Regions from separate parts of the Streptomyces europaeiscabiei genome, predicted to be linked through region 3. Evidence: riboswitches for the same ligand, from Rfam matches in the RefSeq annotation. Region 3 holds a riboswitch; each other region holds the start of a gene.
What was found. A riboswitch is a leader RNA that binds a small molecule or an ion and turns the genes downstream of it on or off. The one in region 3 is predicted to bind cyclic di-AMP.

Region 1 (6,095 bases), 2.6 Mb from region 3:
GACGGCGTTCCAGAAGTTGTTGAGATCGGAGACCCGGTCGTTGACCCCGCCCGCGGAGACCGGCGTGGCCGTGTACTCGACGACGTACGGCCCTGCCAGCTTCCGCTTGAACCAGACCGTGGCTCCGGCGGGCACGTCGACATCCAGCACCCCGCGCGAGGCCGTGACCGCCCCGCCCCTCTCCAACTCCAGGGCCCACTGCCCGAGCCCGTGCCGGAAGTCGTCGGCGGCGATCAGCCGGCCGCGGCGGCGGCTCGCGGACGCCGTCCCCGCCGGGGCGAGCGCCGCGAGGGCCGCGCCGGCGGCAAGGGTCCCGAAGGCTCTGCGAGTGGTCATGACGCTCCTTCTTTGACATTCACCCGCTCCAAAAAGAGGGGGATTCCAGCCCATGTGGGGTGAGGTCCGCGGTCACTCGACCGCGGTGGGGGCGGTGCTGCCCTTCCGGCACCGACTGTTCGCCGAGGGCGGGGAATCCCACCCTGTCCTGCCCGCGACGTCGGTTGCTGCGCCGGTGTCCGCGTTGCAGGTGAAACCGCAGGAAGAACAGGAGGAACAGGAGGAACAGGAGGACGCGGCCCGGCCCTTGCGCGAGTCGGGTCCGCTCCGGCCGACGGCGTACAACCGTTTCGGGCCGCCGTCCGCCGACACGTGGATCTGCGCGGGCAAGGTGACCGACGCGACGCCGAACAGGGCGCGGACGCCGCCACCGGTGAACCGGAAGGGCGGCCGGGAGCCGGAGTCGACGGTGGCGGCCTCGGCGGTGCGGCTCCAGTGGCCGTCGGAGACGAGCCGCCGGTCATCGGGACGCACCACGCCCGGCTCACCGGAGGCGAGAGCGGGCGCAGCGGCCCGGGCCGGAAGCCGCACGGCCACCGCAGCGCTCACGAGGACGCGGCTCTTGACGGCAGTGCGTCGGTCGACGCCGGACACGAAGACCCCCAAGGCGTAGAAAGCGCTTACGGAGACCACTGTGTCCGCTCATTCACATACCTGTCGAGACTTTGATCAGCCATGCCACGAGATCGCAATACGGTGATCACGCCTCGCCAGGGGCCGTGGCGGGGGCAGCCGACACGGAAGAAGGCCGACTCTCCGGGAACGCCGAAGGCCGGCCCCGCGGATCACGGGGGCCGGCCTTCGGTGCGGTCGTGCGGCTGCGCCTCAGACGCTGACGCCCTTCGAGCGAAGGTAGGCCAGCGGGTCGATGTCCGCGCCGTAGTTGGGGGTGGTGCGGATCTCGAAGTGCAGGTGCGGCCCGGTGACGTTGCCGGTCGCGCCGGAGAGACCGATCTGCTGGCCGCCGCTCACGGACTGCCCCGCGGAGACGGAGATCGAGGACAGGTGGGCGTACTGGGCGTAGTAGCCGTCGGCGAGCTTGATGACGACCTGGTTGCCGTACGCGCCGCCCCAGCCGGCGGAGACGACGGTGCCCGCACCCACGGACTTGAGGGTGGTCCCGGTGGGGGCCACGAAGTCGACGCCCGTGTGGTACCCGCTGGACCACATGCTGCCGGCGGTCTTGTACGCGGTGCCGACGGTGGCGCCCTGGATGGGCAGACTGAAGCCGGAGCTGTTGGACGACGAGGACTGGCCGCTCGACGTGGAGGTCGACGCCTGGGTGTCCTTCGACTCCTGCTTCGCGGAGTCTGCGGACTTCGACGACTGGGAGGACCCGGCGGCCGTCGAGGACTGCGACAGCTGCGGCTTCGACGACTGCGACGTACCGCCCGACGCGGCCTGCCCGCCGATCGACAGCTTCAGCCCCGGGTGGATGAGCGACGGGTCGGAGCCGATCTTCTCGCGGTTGTCCGAGTAGAGCTGCTTCCAGCCCCCCTCGACGTCCTGCTCGTCCGCGATCTTCGAGAGGTAGTCGCCGACCTTCACCGAGTAGGTCTTGGTCGCCGCCTTCTTGGTGGCGGTCTTCTCCGCCTGCGCGGCCTTCTCGGCCTGCTCGATCCGTGCGCCCGCCTCGGCCGCGGCCTTCTCGGTGGCGATCGTGGCGGCCTTCTCGGACACACCGGAAACGGCGGCCGTCGGGGTCGCGGCGTGGGCGCCGGCGGCTCCGATCAGCGGCAGCGCGAGCGCCGCGCCACCGGTCCCGGCGGCGGCGATCGAGCGGGTGAAACGCTGGGACTTCGGACGGCGGTGCTTACCCTTCGCGGGCATGGCGAATTCCTCTCCGGCGCCTGCGAGGTGAGCTGTCGGGTGCGGACTGGAGATGTCCGGCCGTGCTTGCGCACGGCTTTACCCCTAGCCGTTCCGGAGACCGGAACAGGCGGTACTACCTGTGGGTCCCCCGCTCCTGCCGTGGATCGGGTCGGTACGCGGCTCCGGTCGGCGGCAGGATTGGGCGTCCGTCCGGATTGACGCCGAACGTAAGCGACTTGTGCCCACAGAGACAACCATTGGGACTTCCTGTGCGTCTTCCCCCCTGATCCTTACATCAATTCACGATTACACTCCGTAAAGGACCGGTCTTGAATGTTGCCCAACGCCCTGTAAGCACATACGAATTACGTGAACATGGCGACAGCGGAACGTCACGAATATGACGCTGCTCACGCACCTACGTGCCAGTAGGCTTTATTACAGGGCTTGTTGGAATTACGGCTGCATTTCGGACAGATCACTCAAGTACGACGTAGGCGGATAACCGTCGCATCGAGGTCACCGCGCAGTCCTGTCCGCAGCCCGTGGTGCAACAGCACCGCACCTCGATGCATTTCACCCGTTTCACGGCACTCGTACGTTTCCGTCGGGTCGAGTCCGCGCAGCCGGAGCGGGGCCGACGGCTCGCCGTAGTGCTGGGCCTGGAGCCAGGCGAGGACGACGACCTCGTCGCCGTGGACGTACTGCACGGCACTCAGTCCGCCCGTCGGCGGCCGCAGCCGGTAGAGGTCGCCGCGCTGCACAACCGGCCGGATCTCCTTGTACAGCCCGACCCAGCTCCCCGCCTCGGCCAGTTCCTCCTCCGTCCACTCGGTGAGGTCGCCGCCGACGCCGAGCACACCCGCCATGGCACTGACGAAGCGGAACCGCAGCGAGCTGACCCGGCCGTTGAGCTGGTTGTTCGGGCTGTCGGTGACCCACGCGGCCATGGTCCGGGCCGGGTGGATCTGGCTGAAGCCGTGCTGGATGGCGAGCCGGTCGAGCGGATCGGTGTTGTCGGACGTCCACACCTGGTCCGTCCGGGCCATCACCCCGAGGTCGATCCGGCCGCCGCCGCCCGAGCACGACTCGAACGCCACTCCCGGGTGCGCGGCCCGCAGCCGGTCCAGCAGCGCGTAGAAGGCGCGCACGTGCTCGACCCACAGCTTCTGCGGGTACGGCTCTCCGGGCCAGCCGGCATCCGTGAAGCAGCGGTTGAAGTCCCACTTCACATAGTCGATCGGCGCGCTGGACAACAGCGCGTCCAGCCGTTCCCAGAGGTATTCCTGGACGTCCTCGCGCGCGAGGTTGAGTACGAGCTGATTGCGCAGCTCCGTCCTCTTTCGTCCCGGTTGGAACTGTGCCCATTCGGGGTGCGCCCGGTACAGCTCGCTGTCCGGGTTGACCATCTCGGGCTCGACCCAGATGCCGAACTGCATCCCCAGGGCGTGCACATAGTCGGCGAGCGGCTTCAGCCCCTTCGGGAAGCGGTCCGGATTGGGTGTCCAGTCGCCGAGGCCGGCGCGGTCGCTCGTACGCGCCCCGAACCAGCCGTCGTCCACGACGAACAGCTCGACCCCGATGGCCGCCGCCCGCCGCGCGAGCGTCCCCTGCTGTTCCTCGGAGATGTCGAACTCGGTGGCCTCCCAGGAGTTGAAGAGCACCGGCCGGTCCTGGTCCGCGTCCGGGATGATGTACGTCCGCTGGTACGCGTGCCAGGCGCGGCTCGCCCCGCCGAAGCCTGCGTCGCTCCACAGGCCGGCGAAGACGGGCGTGGTGAACGTCTCCCCCGTGTCCAGCCGCAGCAGTCCGGACTCGTCGTATCCGGCGCCGCCGGTGATCTGCACGCGCGCGTCCGCGAGTTGAGCCACCGCGATCCGCCAGGACCCCGACCAGCCGAGGGCGCAGCCGTAGACCTCGCCGCGCTCCTCGGTGGCGTCGGTGTCGAGCGCGACCCAGGGCAGGTGCTGGTGCCCGGTGTGCCCGCGCCGACTGCCGATGACCTTCTCGCCGTAGGCGAGGTCCCCGCGCAGGAGCCGGGACTCGGCCGCCCATCGCCCGTGCAGCTGGGACAGCCGCCAGGTCTCCTCGACGCGCGACGGCAGCGTCCAGGTCGCCGAGTCGGCCCTCAGCAGCTCCACCGCCGGCCCGTCGTTGACGAGGGTCACCCAGCGCTCGATCACGTCGTCGCGCAGCCGGTAGTGCAGCGTGATCCCGAGTCCGTCGTCGGTGAACCGCAGCCGCAGCTCGTCGCCGTCGGCCTCGTACTCCCGGAAGGTCCACTCGGTGCCGCGCCGCTCGTCCGTGCGCACGGAGAGGGCGGGACGGGTGAAACGGGGACCGCCCTCGACGGGGTACTCCTCGTGTCCGTCGACCGGGGCCTCGAACGGCCAGTACGGCAGCTGCTGCCGGGCGGCCAGTTCCTCGACGTCAGCGAGCGCGATCCGGGGACCCCAGTGCAGGTGCAGCAGTTCGTCGTTCTCCGTGAGCCGCAGGGCATAGCTGCTTCTGGGCCCGGTGAGAAGCCAGGTCCGGCCGTCTGCGCCGATTTCCAACATCAAGACCCCACAGATTCGAACAGGCGTAATCGGGCTTCAACATCATCGCAGGTCGCTCCGGGCGCTCGACGGCACCTGTGGACAACGTCCACCGCGCCTTCCTCAGCGCCTGTGGACAAGTACGGGCGAGCCCCCGCCACGGCCCCTGTGGACAACTCATTGGCGTACGCACCCATGTCGTATGGTCGAGTGCGCGCCTCGGTGTCGAGTGCGCGCCCGTCGACGATCGCGCCGACGGCCGGATGGGAGGAGCCCCAGTGACGCAGCAGATCCCGTCGACCGAGCCCGAGCTGACCGGAGTGCGTAACTTCCGCGATGTGGGCGGTCTGCCGACGGTGGACGGCCGTCGGGTGCGTCACGGGGTCCTGTTCCGCAGTGGCCACCTCGCGCACGCGACCGACGAGGACACCGCGTTCCTGGCCTCCCTGGGCCTGCACACGGTCTTCGACTTCCGCAACGCGGCCGATCTCAAGCTGGAGGGCCCGGACGTCTCGCTGCCCGGCGTGCTCAATGTGAACCTGCCGCTGAGCGACCCGGCGGACGGCGCCGAGTTCTGGAAGATGGTCCGGGACGGAGATCTGGACCAGCTGCGCGCGCTGTTGGGGGACGGCAAGGCGGCCGACCGGATGATCGCCTCCTACCGCACGATGATCAAGCACCGCACGGCCGAACACTCCCGAGTGCTGCACGCGCTGGCCGAGGACAGCGTGCCCGCGCTGATGCACTGCGCGGCGGGCAAGGACCGCGCGGGCCTCTCCATCGCCGTCACGCTCCTCGCCCTGGGCGTCGAGCGCGAGGCCGTCGTCACCGACTACCTGGAGTCGAACGCCAAGCACCGCCGCTACAAGGTGCACCGCAGCAGCACCTCCGCGAGCGCCTGGTCCCCGGAGGTCATGGAGCTGCTGAGCCCGCTCTTCGACGCCCGCGCCGAGTACCTCCAGGCGGCCTTCGACACCCTGGAGGCGACCTGGGGCGATGTCGACTCGTATCTGGAGCAGGGTCTGAAGGTGACCCCGCAGACCCGGGAGCGGCTGCGCGAGCGCCTGCTCGACTAGGGCACTTCTGACGGCTCCTGGTCGGAGATCATCCGGCCGATCGGCGGCTCGTGAGGCGGCTCGTGAGGCGGCTCGTGAGGCGCCGGCCGCCTCACCGGACTCGTCCGTAACCGCTCACGAACGGCTTCAAGAGCGGTCAGAAACGGCCCAGTGCGCGCCAGGCAGGACGAGCCGCCTCGACCGGAGAGCCGACCCCCACGGGTGATGCGGCTACTGCTCGGCGCCCAGTTCGAACAGCAGGTAGACGAAGGCCGCGAAGACATGGCCGACCGCGATGTAGATGATGAGCCGCACCCACAGGGCGCGGGGGAACTTCTCTTCCAGGTCGGTCATG
Region 2 (6,095 bases), 4.7 Mb from region 3:
GATGCCCACGGGCTCGGTGTCCTGGGCGACGGGGGCCGGGGCGCGCCGCACGCGGCGGGGCTCGCGGGCGCCCCGGACGTCGTCGTGACGGTCACGCTGTCGAAGTCGCTGGGCAGCCAGGGCGGTGCCGTCCTCGGCCCGGCGCACGTCATCGACCACCTGGTCAACGCGGCCCGCACGTTCATCTTCGACACGGGCCTCGCCCCGTCCTCGACCGGCGCGGCGCTCGCCGCGCTCCGGCTGCTGCGCCGCGAGCCGGAGCGGGCCGCGCGGGCTCGCGCGGTGGCGAGGGAGCTGCACACACGGCTGACGGCGTCGGGCCATGAAGCGGTGCGGCCCGACGCCGCCGTGGTGTCCGTACGCGCGCCGTCGCCGGATCAGGCGGTCCGGTGGGCGGCGGACTGCCGGGCGGCGGGTCTCGCCGTCGGCTGTTTCCGCCCACCGTCGGTACCCGACGGCGTCTCGCGGCTGCGGTTGACGGCCCGCGCGGATCTCACGGAGGGGCAGATCGACCGAGCCGTGCGGATCGTCGGCGATACGCGACCGTGAGTCGGCGTCCCGGCCGAGCGTCGCCGTAAGCGGAAGTACGAACGCTGTCGGTGGTGGTCACCGCAGCGTGGTGATGAATCCCTCCCAGGCATCGGGGTCGAACAGCAGGGCGGGCCCCGCCGTGTTCTTCGAGTCGCGTACGGCGACCAGGCCGGCCCAGCGGCCGGACCAGGGACGGGCCGTCTCCACACAGTTGTTCATCCCTGTACTGCGGCTGCTGCGCAGCCATCGCACTCCGAGCAGTTCGGTACTGGTGGGTACGTTCCGAGGCAGAGCGGACATGGTGCCTCCTTACGCGCCGGCGGCTAGCCCGGCGATGTAATCCAACGAGTCCTCGGGCGAAAGGGCGTGGATCTGAAGGGTGTTGAAGGCCTCGACATACGCCTTGAGGTCTTCTTTCCGTTCGAGATAGAGGCTACTCGTCAAGTGGTCGAGAACAACCACGTCCAGATCGGATGTGCTCGGAAATGAGAAAATTACGAAAGGTCCGGTGACGCCGATGTGCGCCCCGGCAGTGAACGGGAGTACCTGCAGTCGCACCTGAGGCAGCCGCGCCGCCTCGACCAGACGGACCAGCTGCCGGGCCATGATCTCGGGACCGCCCACCTCACGTCGGAGAACGCTCTCGTCGAGCACGGCGCTCAGCTCCATCGGCGGCTTCCCGCGCAGAACTTCCTGCCGTGCGAGCCGCACCTCCACGAGCGCGTCCAGTTTGTCGTCTTCCAGCCCCTCCACCGCGGCCCGTGTCACCGCCCGCGCGTACTCGGGGATCTGCAGCAGACCCGGCACCACCGAGGTCTCCAGCGTCCGCATCCCCCCGGCCTGCGACTCCAGGCTGATGAAGTCCCGGTACGTCGGCGGCAGTACGCCCCGGTACGCGTGCCACCAGTTGTGCCGCCCGCCGCCGTCCTCGGAGCCCGCCAACGCCAGGAGCAGCTCCCGTAACTCGGTGTCGTCCACCCCGTACGCGTCGAGCAGCTTGCGTACGTCCGCGGGCTTCACCCCGCTGGCGCCCGTCTCGATCCGGCTCACCTTGGACTGGTGCCAGCCCACGCGAAGGGCCGCCTCGATACTGGTGAGCGCGGAACGGGTGCGCAGGACGCGCAACTCCGCACCGAGCTTGCGGCGGCGCACCGCCGGACCGTACTGCATGGGTTTCTCCTTCCGCCCGGCGCGCGAAGTCGGGGTGACGACAGAGGATGGACGAAAACCCCACCCAAATACGGTCGGCCGTCGGATGGTTCACCGCTTCGAGCGACAGATATATGCACATCTTGGTGGATCGCCCCTCGACACGGCCCAGGTAGTGGCAGTCTGGCGCGAAGCACCAGTCCGGGACCGTAGTCGAACCATCCGCTCCCTGTCGGACACCGGTCCCGTGGGAAAGGGACGCCTCGCCATGGCAGATCACCTGGAAGCATCCGTCACTCTGCCGAGCGATCCCGCCTCGGTGTCCGCAGCCCGGAACTACGTCGCCAGTGTGCTCGCCGAATGGGGCCTGCCGGGCGACACGGACATCGCGGACACCGTGCGCCTGATCGTGTCCGAACTCGCCACCAACGCCGTCCAGCACACGCTGGGGCAGTCGCCCACCTTCACCGTGGACCTCGCGCTCGACCGGGACGAGCACCTGCGCATCGGTGTCACCGACAGCCATCCACGCTTTCCGAAACGTCTGCCGGCCGCCGTCCAGCAGGACAACGGCCGGGGCATGGTCATCATTCGCTGGCTGACGGCCGAGTTCGGCGGCAGACTGAGCGTCAGACCCACCCGGGAGGGCGGCAAGACGGTGGCGATCGAACTTCCGTGGACGGCCCCCGTACAGCCGGTCACCGCAGGCGGTCCACAGGAGACCTGACGGCGCGTTCCTCCGGGGCGGGTGCCGACGTCGGTGTGGTGTCGCGGTCGGCGTGGTGTCGAGGTCGGAGGGGCGTCGCACCGGCTTCGGGAGCACGGCCCACAGGATCAGGCGCGCGAGGAGCCTGCCGGCCCCGGCGGTGATCCCGGCCTTCCGGCCGAGGGTCACGTCCACGACGAGCAGGACGGATCCGGTGACGGCAGGCATCAGTACGATCAGGCCGACGGTGGTCGGCCGGCAGGAGGCCTGCGCGATGACGGGGCTCGGCGTTCTGCCGGAAGAGCGAGCGGCGCAGGGGCGGCCGGGGCGGTGAAGGGCGTCGCCGTGAAGACCGTCGGCGGCAGGGTCACCACGTAGGTGGCGCAAGGTACGGAGTCCGGAGCCGGGAAGCGCGGTGTGAAGGCCGGCGTGAGCAGGAACGCGAAGAGGATCTGCACCCCGCTCCGGGTGACCGCAACTCCTGGAGCGGCTCGGAGAAACTGCGGCCGGCGCGTTCGACGGGGGGCTCGTCATGTGCGTCGCGGGGGGTGTCTCGTTATGTGCGGGGTGGGAGCGTTCTTCGGCCACAGGCGAACGTAGCCACCTCCGGCCGTGACACGCCCGTCGGGGGCGGCGGAGAGCCCCGCCGCCCCCGACGGTGAGTCAGCGGACCCGGCCGTACCAGACGCTCTTCGTCCAGAGCTTCTGCAGCCGGACGACGTCACCCGTCTTAGGCGAGTGCCAGATCTTTCCCTTCCCTGCGTAGATCCCGACGTGGTACACGCTCGATCCCGAGTGGAAGAAGACGAGGTCTCCGAGTTTGCGGTTGCCCGCGGAGATGTGCTTCGTCTTGTTGTACTGCTGCTGAGCAGTACGGGGCAGCTTCTTGCCCGCCTTCTTGAACGAGTAGAGCGTCAGCCCTGAGCAGTCGAACCTGCCCGGGCCCGTGGCGCCGTACTTGTAAGGGGAGCCCTTCTTGGAAGCCGCGACCTTGAGTGCCTTCGACGCCACGGTGGCGGCCTCGGCGTCGGATGCGACGCCCGGTACCACGATGCTGCCGCTCACTGCGGCGATGGTGAGAGCCGAGGCCGTACCGGCCCGGGTCAACAGCGACGGGACACGATTCAGCGCAGACATGCGCAACCCTTCGTCAGCCGCCTGTGAAGGATGACCTGTCGGATTCGGGCTGGCGAAGTTGCCCGGCCGCTGACGCGGCTTCACCCCAAGGGCTGCTCGGCGCGGTCATGGCTTGACCGTTCCGGCGACCCGTCGTGCTTGGGTCCTCCACTCCTGCCGATGCACTTCTGTCGACCGGTCATCCGGGCGGCGGCAGGACTCGGCGTCCACCCGGATCGCCCCGCCGCTGCGGCGGGGGCTTGTCGTCAGGAAGGGATCTTGGCGCACTGAAGTCCGAAAATCCCAACGGAACCGGGGATTTGTGGTCTTACTCACCACTCACCCGTTCGGGTGGACAGGGTGTTTTCGGTAAGTGTGTCCCAGTGGTCGAGGAGGTCCGCACCAGCAAGGGAATGTGACGTTCCGGCCATGTACCAGGCGTGTTGCGCAACTTCACAGGTCCTCACGACGTATGGGCCGATGGGTCGATCGCGGTAGCCCGTCCGGAGGGCTCGAAGGCCGGACCGGACACTCCGTCAGTAGTACGGCGAGCGACCCGGGATCGGTTCAGGCGGGCGAGTCCTCCGGTTCCGGCGGCAGTGCCACGCGGCCGGCCCGGCGCTCGCCGTCGAGGACCCGCAGGGCACGCGCGAGTGTCGGGGCGTGCACCTCACTCTCCCCGCGCCTGTGCATCAGTTCGAGCGCCTCGCGCAGAGCGGTCGCCTTGGCGACGAGCGCCTGCGCCGCCCGCAGTCCGCGGTATGTGTCGCCCGGCCGAGCCGGATTGATCCGCCCGAGCAGATCGACCACGTCCAGATAACAGTCGACCAGCTCCGCCTCGGCGCGTGTGAGCGCGGGCAGCGGCGGCAGTTCGGGTGGGAGCATCCGCGCCTCACCTCGCGCCGGGGAGCGTGCGCGAGGTCTTGCGGCTCTGGATCACCCGGTCGGCCAGGCCGTACTCCACCGCCGCCCAGGCGTCGAGGAACTTGTCCCGCCCGATGTCGGCGCCGACCCGCTCCGGGCTCTGCCCCGTGTGCCGGACCAGCATCTCTTCCACCTTCCGGCGGTTGCGCGTCAACTCCTCGGCGTGGATCACCAGATCGCTCGCCTGCCCCTCGATCCGGTCGGCCACCGTCGGCTGGTGGATCAGCACGCGTGCCCCCGGCAGCATGAACCGCTTGCCCGGTGTGCCCGCCGCCAGCAGCACCGCGGCGGCCGACCCCGCCTGCCCCAGGCAGATGGTCTCCACGTCACAGGTGACGTACCGGATGGTGTCGTAGAGCGCCGTCATCGCGCTGAACGAGCCGCCGGGCGAGTTGATGTACAGCGCGATGTCGCGGTCCGGCGACTGGTACTCGAGGTACATGAACTGCGCCATCACATCGTTCGCCGACGTGTCGTCGATCTGCGTCCCGAGGAACACGATCCGTTCCTCCAGCAGCTTCGAGTACGGATCCATCGTTCGGTGACCCGCGCTGGTGCGCTCGGTGAACTCGGGCAGCACATGACGGGCCGACGGTTGAAGGGCTGATGGTTGAAGGGTCGACGGTTGACGGGCCGACGGTCGGTTCGCGGGCACGGGCGCGCCTCCTCTGAGTGACTTCTGTACAGAATGTACAGGGCGTACGAGGCGATGGGGAGGGGAGGGGAGGGATGACGGCACCCCGGACCGGGGTGGTCCGGGGTGCCGTGGAGTGCGGGTGGGGCGAGTTCAGCATGATCTAGCGCGGAACCCCGGGCGTTCACGCCCGGGAGGAAGCGCTTCTTAACACTGCTCTGACGTGCACGGGTGCAGGGTCTGCACTGTTGGCCTCAGTCGGGACGTTTCTGGTTCTCGATGTACTCCTTGATGACGGCGAGCGGGGCGCCCCCGCATGAGGCGGCGAAGTAGGACGGCGACCAGAAGTGCTCACCCCACAGGTACTTGCGGATGTGGCCGGGGAACTCCTGCCGCAGGCGCCGGGCGGAGACGCCCTTGAGGGAGCCGACGAGCCGGGAGATGGCGACCTTGGGCGGGTAATGCACGAGCAGGTGGACGTGATCGCGTTCGCCGTTGAACTCCCGCAGCTCCGCGCCGAAGTCGGTGCACACGTCGCGCATGACCTCTTCGCAGCGCCGAAGGATCTCGTCGGTGAACGGTCCGCGCCGGTACTTGGGGGTGAAGACCAAGTGCGCATGCAGGGTGCAGACGACGCTACGGCCCCTGCGGATATCGGGGTTTGGCTCCCAGCGTGGTGACATAGATCAATGCTACGATCACTCTCGTGAAGATCGTGACGCAGGTCAAACTCATGCCGGACGCCGTGCAGGCATCCGCGCTTGAGCGCACCCTGCGCACGGTCAACGATGCCGCGAACTGGGTGTCACAGGTGGCGTTCGAGCGCGGTGTGCCGCGTGAGTACGAGCTGCGCAAGCACACCTACGCCGAACTCAAGACCCGTGGGCTGGGAGCGCAGGCCGCGCAACACGTCATCAAGAAGGTGCGCGACTCGTACACCACGCTCAAGGCCAACATCCGTGCCGGGAACCTCGGCAAGGAGGGCTCGAAGCGCCGCCGCAGGGCTGAGTCCAAGCCGGTCACCTTTCGCCCCGA
Region 3 (6,095 bases):
GCGCAGGCAGCCCGCGGTCAACGGGACGACCCGCATCGCCGACCGGGAGGGCCTGCTGCGGCTGGCCCGCGGATGGGGTGAGCGGCCCGGGGTGATCCTTCAGGAGTACCTGCCCCGGGAGGACGCCGAGGACTGGATCGTGCACGCGTACTTCGACGCGGACTCGACGCCGCTCGCGATGTTCACCGGGGTGAAGGTGCGGTCGTGGCCGCCGCACGCGGGGATGACGGCGAACGCGTACGTCGTCGACAATCCCGAACTCGCGGACATCGCCGCGCGGTTCATCAAGCAGATCGGGTTCAGCGGGGTCATCGACCTCGATCTGCGGTTCGACCGGCGGGACGGGCGGTACAAGCTGCTCGACTTCAACCCCCGGATGGGCGCGCAGTTCCGGCTCTTCGAGAACGAGGCCGGGATCGACGTCGTACGCGCCATGCACCTCGATCTGACCGGGCGGGCGGTGCCGGAGGGGGAACAGCTCGCCGGGCGGCGGTACGTCGTGGAGAACATCGATCTGCCGGCCCTGCTCGCCTACCGGCGCAGCGGGTACACCACGCCGCACGCGCCGGCTCGCGCGAGCGGTACGGAGCTGGCGTGGCTCGCGGGTGACGATCCGCTGCCGTTCCTCACGATGCTCGCGCGCTTCGTACGGCCGGGCGCGAAGCATCTGTATCACCTGTGGCGGACCAGCCGCCTCGGCAATGCCCACGTGCGCCCCTAGCCACCCGAAGCATGTGCGCCGCCCCTGGCCACCCGAAACAGGAACAGAAGGCAGGGGCGGGAAAGGCAGGGGCGGGAAAGGCAGGGGCGGGAAAGGCAGGGGCGGGAAGGCAGAGGCGGGAAGGCAGGGCGGGAAGGGCAGAAGCAGGAGCAGAAGGCACACGAAGAAGGCATGACGTGTCCTGGGGAGGGACTTCGTGATTCAACCGGTAGCAGTCATCGGCGCCGGGCCGTTCGGTCTGTCCACCGCCGCGCATCTGCGCGCGCACGGCATTCCGGTCCGGGTGTTCGGTGAACCCATGGTGAGCTGGCGGGACAGCATGCCCGCCGGGATGCTCCTGAAATCAACCCCGGTGGCGTCGAACATCGACGCCCCGCAGCGCGGCAACACCCTGGCCGACTACTGCGACGCGGCGGGCATCCGGCGGCTGGTGACGGACGAGGACATCATCCCGGTCGAGACCTTCATCGCGTACGGGGAGTGGTTCCAGCAGCGGCTCGTGGCCGAGCTGGAGCAGGTGCGCGTGGTGTCCGTGGACCGGAGCAAGGGGGGTGGCTTCGAACTGAAGCTGGACTCGGGGGAGTCGTTCGCGGCACGGGCCGTGGTGGTGGCGAGCGGACTGTTCGGGCTGGCACATCTGCCGGCCGAGCTGGCGGGTGCGGCCGTGGACGGACCCGCCCCCACGGGGCCCGTCTCGCACAGCTCCCAGCACCCCGGGCTGAGCCGGTTCAGGGACAAGGAGCTGATCGTCGTGGGCGCGGGGCAGTCCGCCCTGGAGACGGCGGTACTGGCGGCCGAGGCCGGCGCGCGGGTGCGTGTGGTGGCGCGCGGCCGGGGCGCGGTGGCCTTCGGCGCGCCCCCGTGGAACCAGCCGCGGCTGCGCCCCGAGTCGCCGTTCGGGCGGGCCTGGTCGCTGTACGCGCTCTCCTATTACCCCCACCCGTACCGGTACCTGCCCGCCACCACCCGGCACTTCCTGGTCCGCCGGGTGCTCGGGCCGCTGGGCGCGTGGTGGCTGCGGGAGCGCTTCGAGGGGCGGGTCGAGGTGCGGGAGGTGGACCGGATCGTGCGGGCCGGTGTCGTCGACGGGCGCCCGCTGCTGGCCCTGCGGGGACACGAGGGCCGTATCGAGGAGGTGGCCGCGGACCATGTCATCGCGGCGACCGGGTACCGCGTCGACCTCGGCGCGATGGGCTTCCTCGGGCACGATATCCGTACGGAGCTGGAGGTGAGCCGGGGGACACCGGTGCTCGGGGCCGGCTTCCGGTCGTCGATACGGGGGCTGTACTTCACGGGGTTGCCGGCGGCGGCGTCGTACGGGCCGGTGATGCGGTTCGTGTGCGGGACCGAGTTCGCCTCGCCCCGGTTGGCCCGGCATCTAGCGGCGGCGCACGGGTGAGCTGAATCCCGGACGCCCCGGGTGGGTTGGTGCGTCTCGGGGGGCGGGGGTGCGGGGGGTTGTTCGCACCCCCGCGGCGGAGCAGCATGTCGATACCGTCCCGCGCCCCTTTCAGGGCCTGCGGCCGTTTCGAGCGGCGCGACCTCCGCCCGGCTCCGTGAACTCGCGTTCGGGCAACGGGCGTTGACATGGCGGCACCCTGTGGCGGTCGGGATGCCGGACGTCGTCCGGTTCGCGTCGAACCGATGGGGCGCCGCATCCGTATTCTCTGATCATGGCCGCACCCACCGCATATTCACTCATCGCCACTGACCTGGACGGAACGCTCCTGCGCAGTGACGACACGCTCTCCGACCGGTCCCTCGCCGCGCTGGCGCGGGCCACGGAGGCCGGTGCTCAGCACCTCGTGGTGACGGGACGGCCGGCACCGAGAGTGCGACCACTGCTGGAGGACCTCGGCAGCAGGGGGCTCGCGGTGTGCGGGCAGGGCGCGCAGTTGTACGACCACGGCGCGGACCGGCTGCTCTGGTCCGTCACCCTGGACCGTGAACTCGCCGAGACCGCGCTCGGCAAGATCGAGGCGGAGGTCGGACAGGTGTACGCCGCCGTCGACCAGGACGGCGTCGACGGCCTCACCCTGATCGAGCCCGGCTACCTCATGCCGCACCCCACGCTGCCCGCCGTGCGGGTGCCGCGCCGGGACGACCTGTGGTGCGAGCCGATCAGCAAGGTGCTGTTGCGCCATCCCTACCTGTCCGACGACGAGTTGGCCTCGGCGGCGCGCATGGCGGTCGGTTCGCTGGCGACGGTCACCATGTCGGGGCCCGGCACCGTCGAACTCCAGCCATGCGGCATCACCAAGGCGACGGGCCTCGCCCTGGCCGCCGAGCATCTCGGACTGACCCCGGACCGGACCATCGCCTTCGGTGACATGCCCAACGACATCCCGATGTTCGACTGGGCCGCGCACGGGGTCGCCATGGCCAACGCCCACCCCGAACTCAAGGCCGTCGCCGACGAGGTGACCCTCTCCAACGAGGACGACGGCATCGCGGTGGTGCTGGAGAAGCTCTTCCCGTGACGGCTCTTGCCGTGACGGCTCTTCCCGTGACGACCCCCCTATGACTGCTCCTCCTGTAACGGCTCCGGCGCGAACCGTCCTTCGGTGAACGGTTCCTCCCACGCATGACTGTTCCCCTGGGCCCGCCGGCCCAGGGGAACAGAACAGCGTGGAGAAGGGGGAGCCGGAGGCTCAGTACGCGCCGAAGACGTTGTCGATCGAGCCGTACCGGTCGGCGGCGTAGTTGCACGCCGCCGTGATGTTCGCGACCGGGTCGTAGGGGTCGTACGGGGTGCCGGACACGTGGTACGCGGCGAACGTCGGGTCGATGACCTGGAGGAGGCCCTTCGACGGGGTGCCCGCGGCGGCGTTGGAGTCCCAGTTGTTGATGGCCTGCGGGTTGCCCGACGACTCGCGGATGATGTTGCGGTAGATCCCGTTGTACGTCCCGGGAATTCCCTTTTGCGCCATGATGTCCAGCGACTCGCGGATCCAGCCGTCGAGGTTGTTCGCGTAGGTCTTGACCGACGCCTGCGTGGCGGTGGAGGCCGTCGAGGACTTCTGCGCCGTGGACGACTTCGTCGCGTTCAGCTTCAGCTTCAGGCCCGGCCGGATCAGCGCGGGGTTGTCGCCGATGGTCGTGCGGTTGTCCTTGTAGAGCCGCTGCCAGCCGCCCTTGGTGTGGTGCTTCCGTGCGATGGAGGAGAGCGTGTCACCGGAGACCACGGTGTACGTCCGGGAGGCGGGCTGCGCCGCGGCGGGCGCGGACTGCGGGGCCGACTGTACGGAGGTGACGGCCTGGGCCGGGGTGGCGGCGTTCGCGGTCGTGGCGACCGTGAGCGGGAGGGCCAGTGCGGCCCCGCCCGCTCCGGCGGCGACGATGCCACGGGTCAGCGCGTTGCTTCTGGGGCGGCGGTGTTTGCCTTGTGCGGGCATGGCGAATTCCTCTCCGTCGCCTACGGGGTGAGCTGTCGGGTTCGGACTGGAGATGCCCGGCCGTGCGTGTCGTCCCGGCGGTCGCTGTGCGTGCGGCGTCCGCTGGGACTGCGCGTGGCTTCACCCCAAGCCGGTCCGAATGGGGAAAATCGGACCGACGGCTTACCTGGGTCCCCCGCTCCTGCCGTGCGTGGATGAGTGGTGATGGGTGGGGAGTCCGGGGCGGCGGCAGGATTCGGCGGTCCGTCCGGACGAGGTGTGAACGTATGCGAGAGCACACGACCGGAACAAGTCCTGATTTGGCGCTTTGATCCAGTTGACCTTGAGTTTGATGCGATTCGGCCCCCGGCTTCGGGTGTCGTTCGCGACTCAACTTGCCTACCGCAAAGGGAAAGTCGCCGACGTGGGGCGAGGGTCCCGCGCGGGGTGCCCGTGACCCAACTCACGGGAGAAGTCCGGAGAAGTGCCGGGTAAGCGGCAAATCGGTCAACTCGGGCCGGGCTGGTGGGGCGCATATGGGTGGAAAACGGCTGGTCTGCGGGCGCGGATACGGCCGGCCGGGGGTGTGTGGGCGTCTCCGGGGGAGGGGCGGGTACCCGTCGCTGGCCGTGGCGGGCGGGTCCGGCATGCGCGTCGGTGGATATCGGCGCGTATCAGTTGATCAAGAATATGGGGAGTGCGGTCCCTTACCACCCGGGGCGAACCCGTGGGCGCTCGTGGTGATCGAAAGGTGACCGGATACGCTGACTCGGGTGATGACAGCGACAGATCGACAAACTTTGTCATCGACTGTGAGAGCGACCTAGACCGACCGTGTGACCGTCATTAGACGTCAGCAGACAGGAGAACCCTCGTGACCGTCGTCGAGCCGTTTGGGCTGAGCGCGCGGGACCAGGCTCTCGAAGCCGATGTCCAGGCCGGAATGGCGGCCGTCGAGGAGGGTCTGCTGGAGGCGACCAAGAGTGCGGTCCCGTTCATCCAGGAGGCCGCCCAGCATCTGCTGCGCGCGGGCGGCAAGCGGTTCCGGCCGCTGCTGGTGATGCTCGCGGCGCAGTTCGGCGACCCGTACGCGCCGGGTGTCGTGCCCTCGGCGGTGGTGGTCGAGCTGACGCATCTCGCCACGCTGTACCACGACGACGTGATGGACGAGGCCGAGGTGCGCCGCGGCGTGCCGAGCGCCAACGCCCGCTGGGACAACTCCCTGGCCGTGCTGACCGGTGACTTCCTCTTCGCCCGCGCCTCGCACGTCCTCGCCGACCTCGGCCCCGACGCCGTCCGCATCCAGGCCGAGGCGTTCGAAAGGCTGGTCACCGGGCAGATCCTGGAGACCGCCGGGCCGCGCGACGGACGCGACCCGATCGACCACTACCTCGACGTGCTGGGCGGCAAGACCGGGTCGCTGGTCGCGGTCGCCGGGCGGCTCGGCGCGCTGATGGCGGGCGCCGACGAGACCGTGGTCGACGTGCTGACCCAGTACGGGGAGCGCCTCGGCGTCGCCTTCCAGCTCGCCGACGACGTCCTCGACATCGCCTCCGACTCGCACGAGTCCGGCAAGACGCCCGGCACGGATCTCCGTGAGGGTGTGCCGACCATGCCGGTGCTGCGACTGCGTGAGCGGGCGGGGCGGCTGGGGCTGCCGGACGACATCGCCCTGTGCGAGCTGCTCGACTCCGACCTCACCGACGACGCCCGCCACGCCGAGGCACTGGCCCGGCTGCGCGTCCACCCCGCGCTGGAGCAGGCCCGTCGCGACACGGTCCGCTACGCCGAGGAGGCGCGGGCCGCCCTGGCGCCGCTGCCGGAGTGCGACGCGAAGGCGGCGCTGGTGGAGCTGTGCGACGCGGTGGTGCACCGCGCCGGTTAGCCCCGCCCGCCTTCCCGGATCCGTCCGGCACCGTGCCGGTTAGCCACTGCCGTCTTCCCGGATCCGTCCGGCACCGTGCCGGTTAGCCACTGCCGTCTTCCCGGATCCGTCCGGC

Region 1: it holds a riboswitch for cyclic di-AMP, as region 3 does, so the genes downstream of both, OG858_RS38575 (LysM peptidoglycan-binding domain-containing M23 family metallopeptidase) here and OG858_RS27565 (LysM peptidoglycan-binding domain-containing protein) in region 3, are expected to answer to the same signal.
Region 2: it holds a riboswitch for cyclic di-AMP, as region 3 does, so the genes downstream of both, OG858_RS06760 (C40 family peptidase) here and OG858_RS27565 (LysM peptidoglycan-binding domain-containing protein) in region 3, are expected to answer to the same signal.

Annotation. Positions count from the first base shown of each region.
Region 1 is NZ_CP107841.1:8,876,786-8,882,880, reverse strand. Features, by position in the region: gene OG858_RS38585 (DUF6250 domain-containing protein) at 1-336, opposite strand, end outside; gene OG858_RS38580 (hypothetical protein) at 409-969, opposite strand; gene OG858_RS38575 (LysM peptidoglycan-binding domain-containing M23 family metallopeptidase) at 1,162-2,166, opposite strand; cyclic di-AMP (ydaO/yuaA leader) riboswitch at 2,171-2,329, opposite strand; gene OG858_RS38570 (alpha-galactosidase) at 2,631-4,706, opposite strand; gene OG858_RS38565 (tyrosine-protein phosphatase) at 4,964-5,761, shown strand; gene OG858_RS38560 (DUF6126 family protein) at 5,972-6,094, opposite strand; gene OG858_RS38555 (helix-turn-helix domain-containing protein) at 6,091-6,095, opposite strand, start outside.
Region 2 is NZ_CP107841.1:1,615,867-1,621,961, reverse strand. Features, by position in the region: gene OG858_RS06790 (8-amino-7-oxononanoate synthase) at 1-549, shown strand, start outside; gene OG858_RS06785 (DUF397 domain-containing protein) at 607-831, opposite strand; gene OG858_RS06780 (helix-turn-helix domain-containing protein) at 841-1,701, opposite strand; gene OG858_RS06775 (ATP-binding protein) at 1,949-2,407, shown strand; partial or broken gene OG858_RS06770 (DUF6328 family protein) at 2,555-2,614, opposite strand; gene OG858_RS06765 (DUF6328 family protein) at 2,623-2,844, opposite strand; gene OG858_RS06760 (C40 family peptidase) at 3,050-3,523, opposite strand; cyclic di-AMP (ydaO/yuaA leader) riboswitch at 3,527-3,697, opposite strand; gene OG858_RS06755 (hypothetical protein) at 4,070-4,387, opposite strand; gene OG858_RS06750 (ATP-dependent Clp protease proteolytic subunit) at 4,395-5,081, opposite strand; gene tnpA (IS200/IS605 family transposase) at 5,315-5,743, opposite strand; gene OG858_RS06740 (RNA-guided endonuclease InsQ/TnpB family protein) at 5,794-6,095, shown strand, end outside.
Region 3 is NZ_CP107841.1:6,295,823-6,301,917, forward strand. Features, by position in the region: gene OG858_RS27550 (carboxylate--amine ligase) at 1-721, shown strand, start outside; gene OG858_RS27555 (NAD(P)-binding domain-containing protein) at 918-2,120, shown strand; gene OG858_RS27560 (Cof-type HAD-IIB family hydrolase) at 2,395-3,201, shown strand; gene OG858_RS27565 (LysM peptidoglycan-binding domain-containing protein) at 3,373-4,116, opposite strand; cyclic di-AMP (ydaO/yuaA leader) riboswitch at 4,121-4,327, opposite strand; gene OG858_RS27570 (polyprenyl synthetase family protein) at 4,970-5,980, shown strand.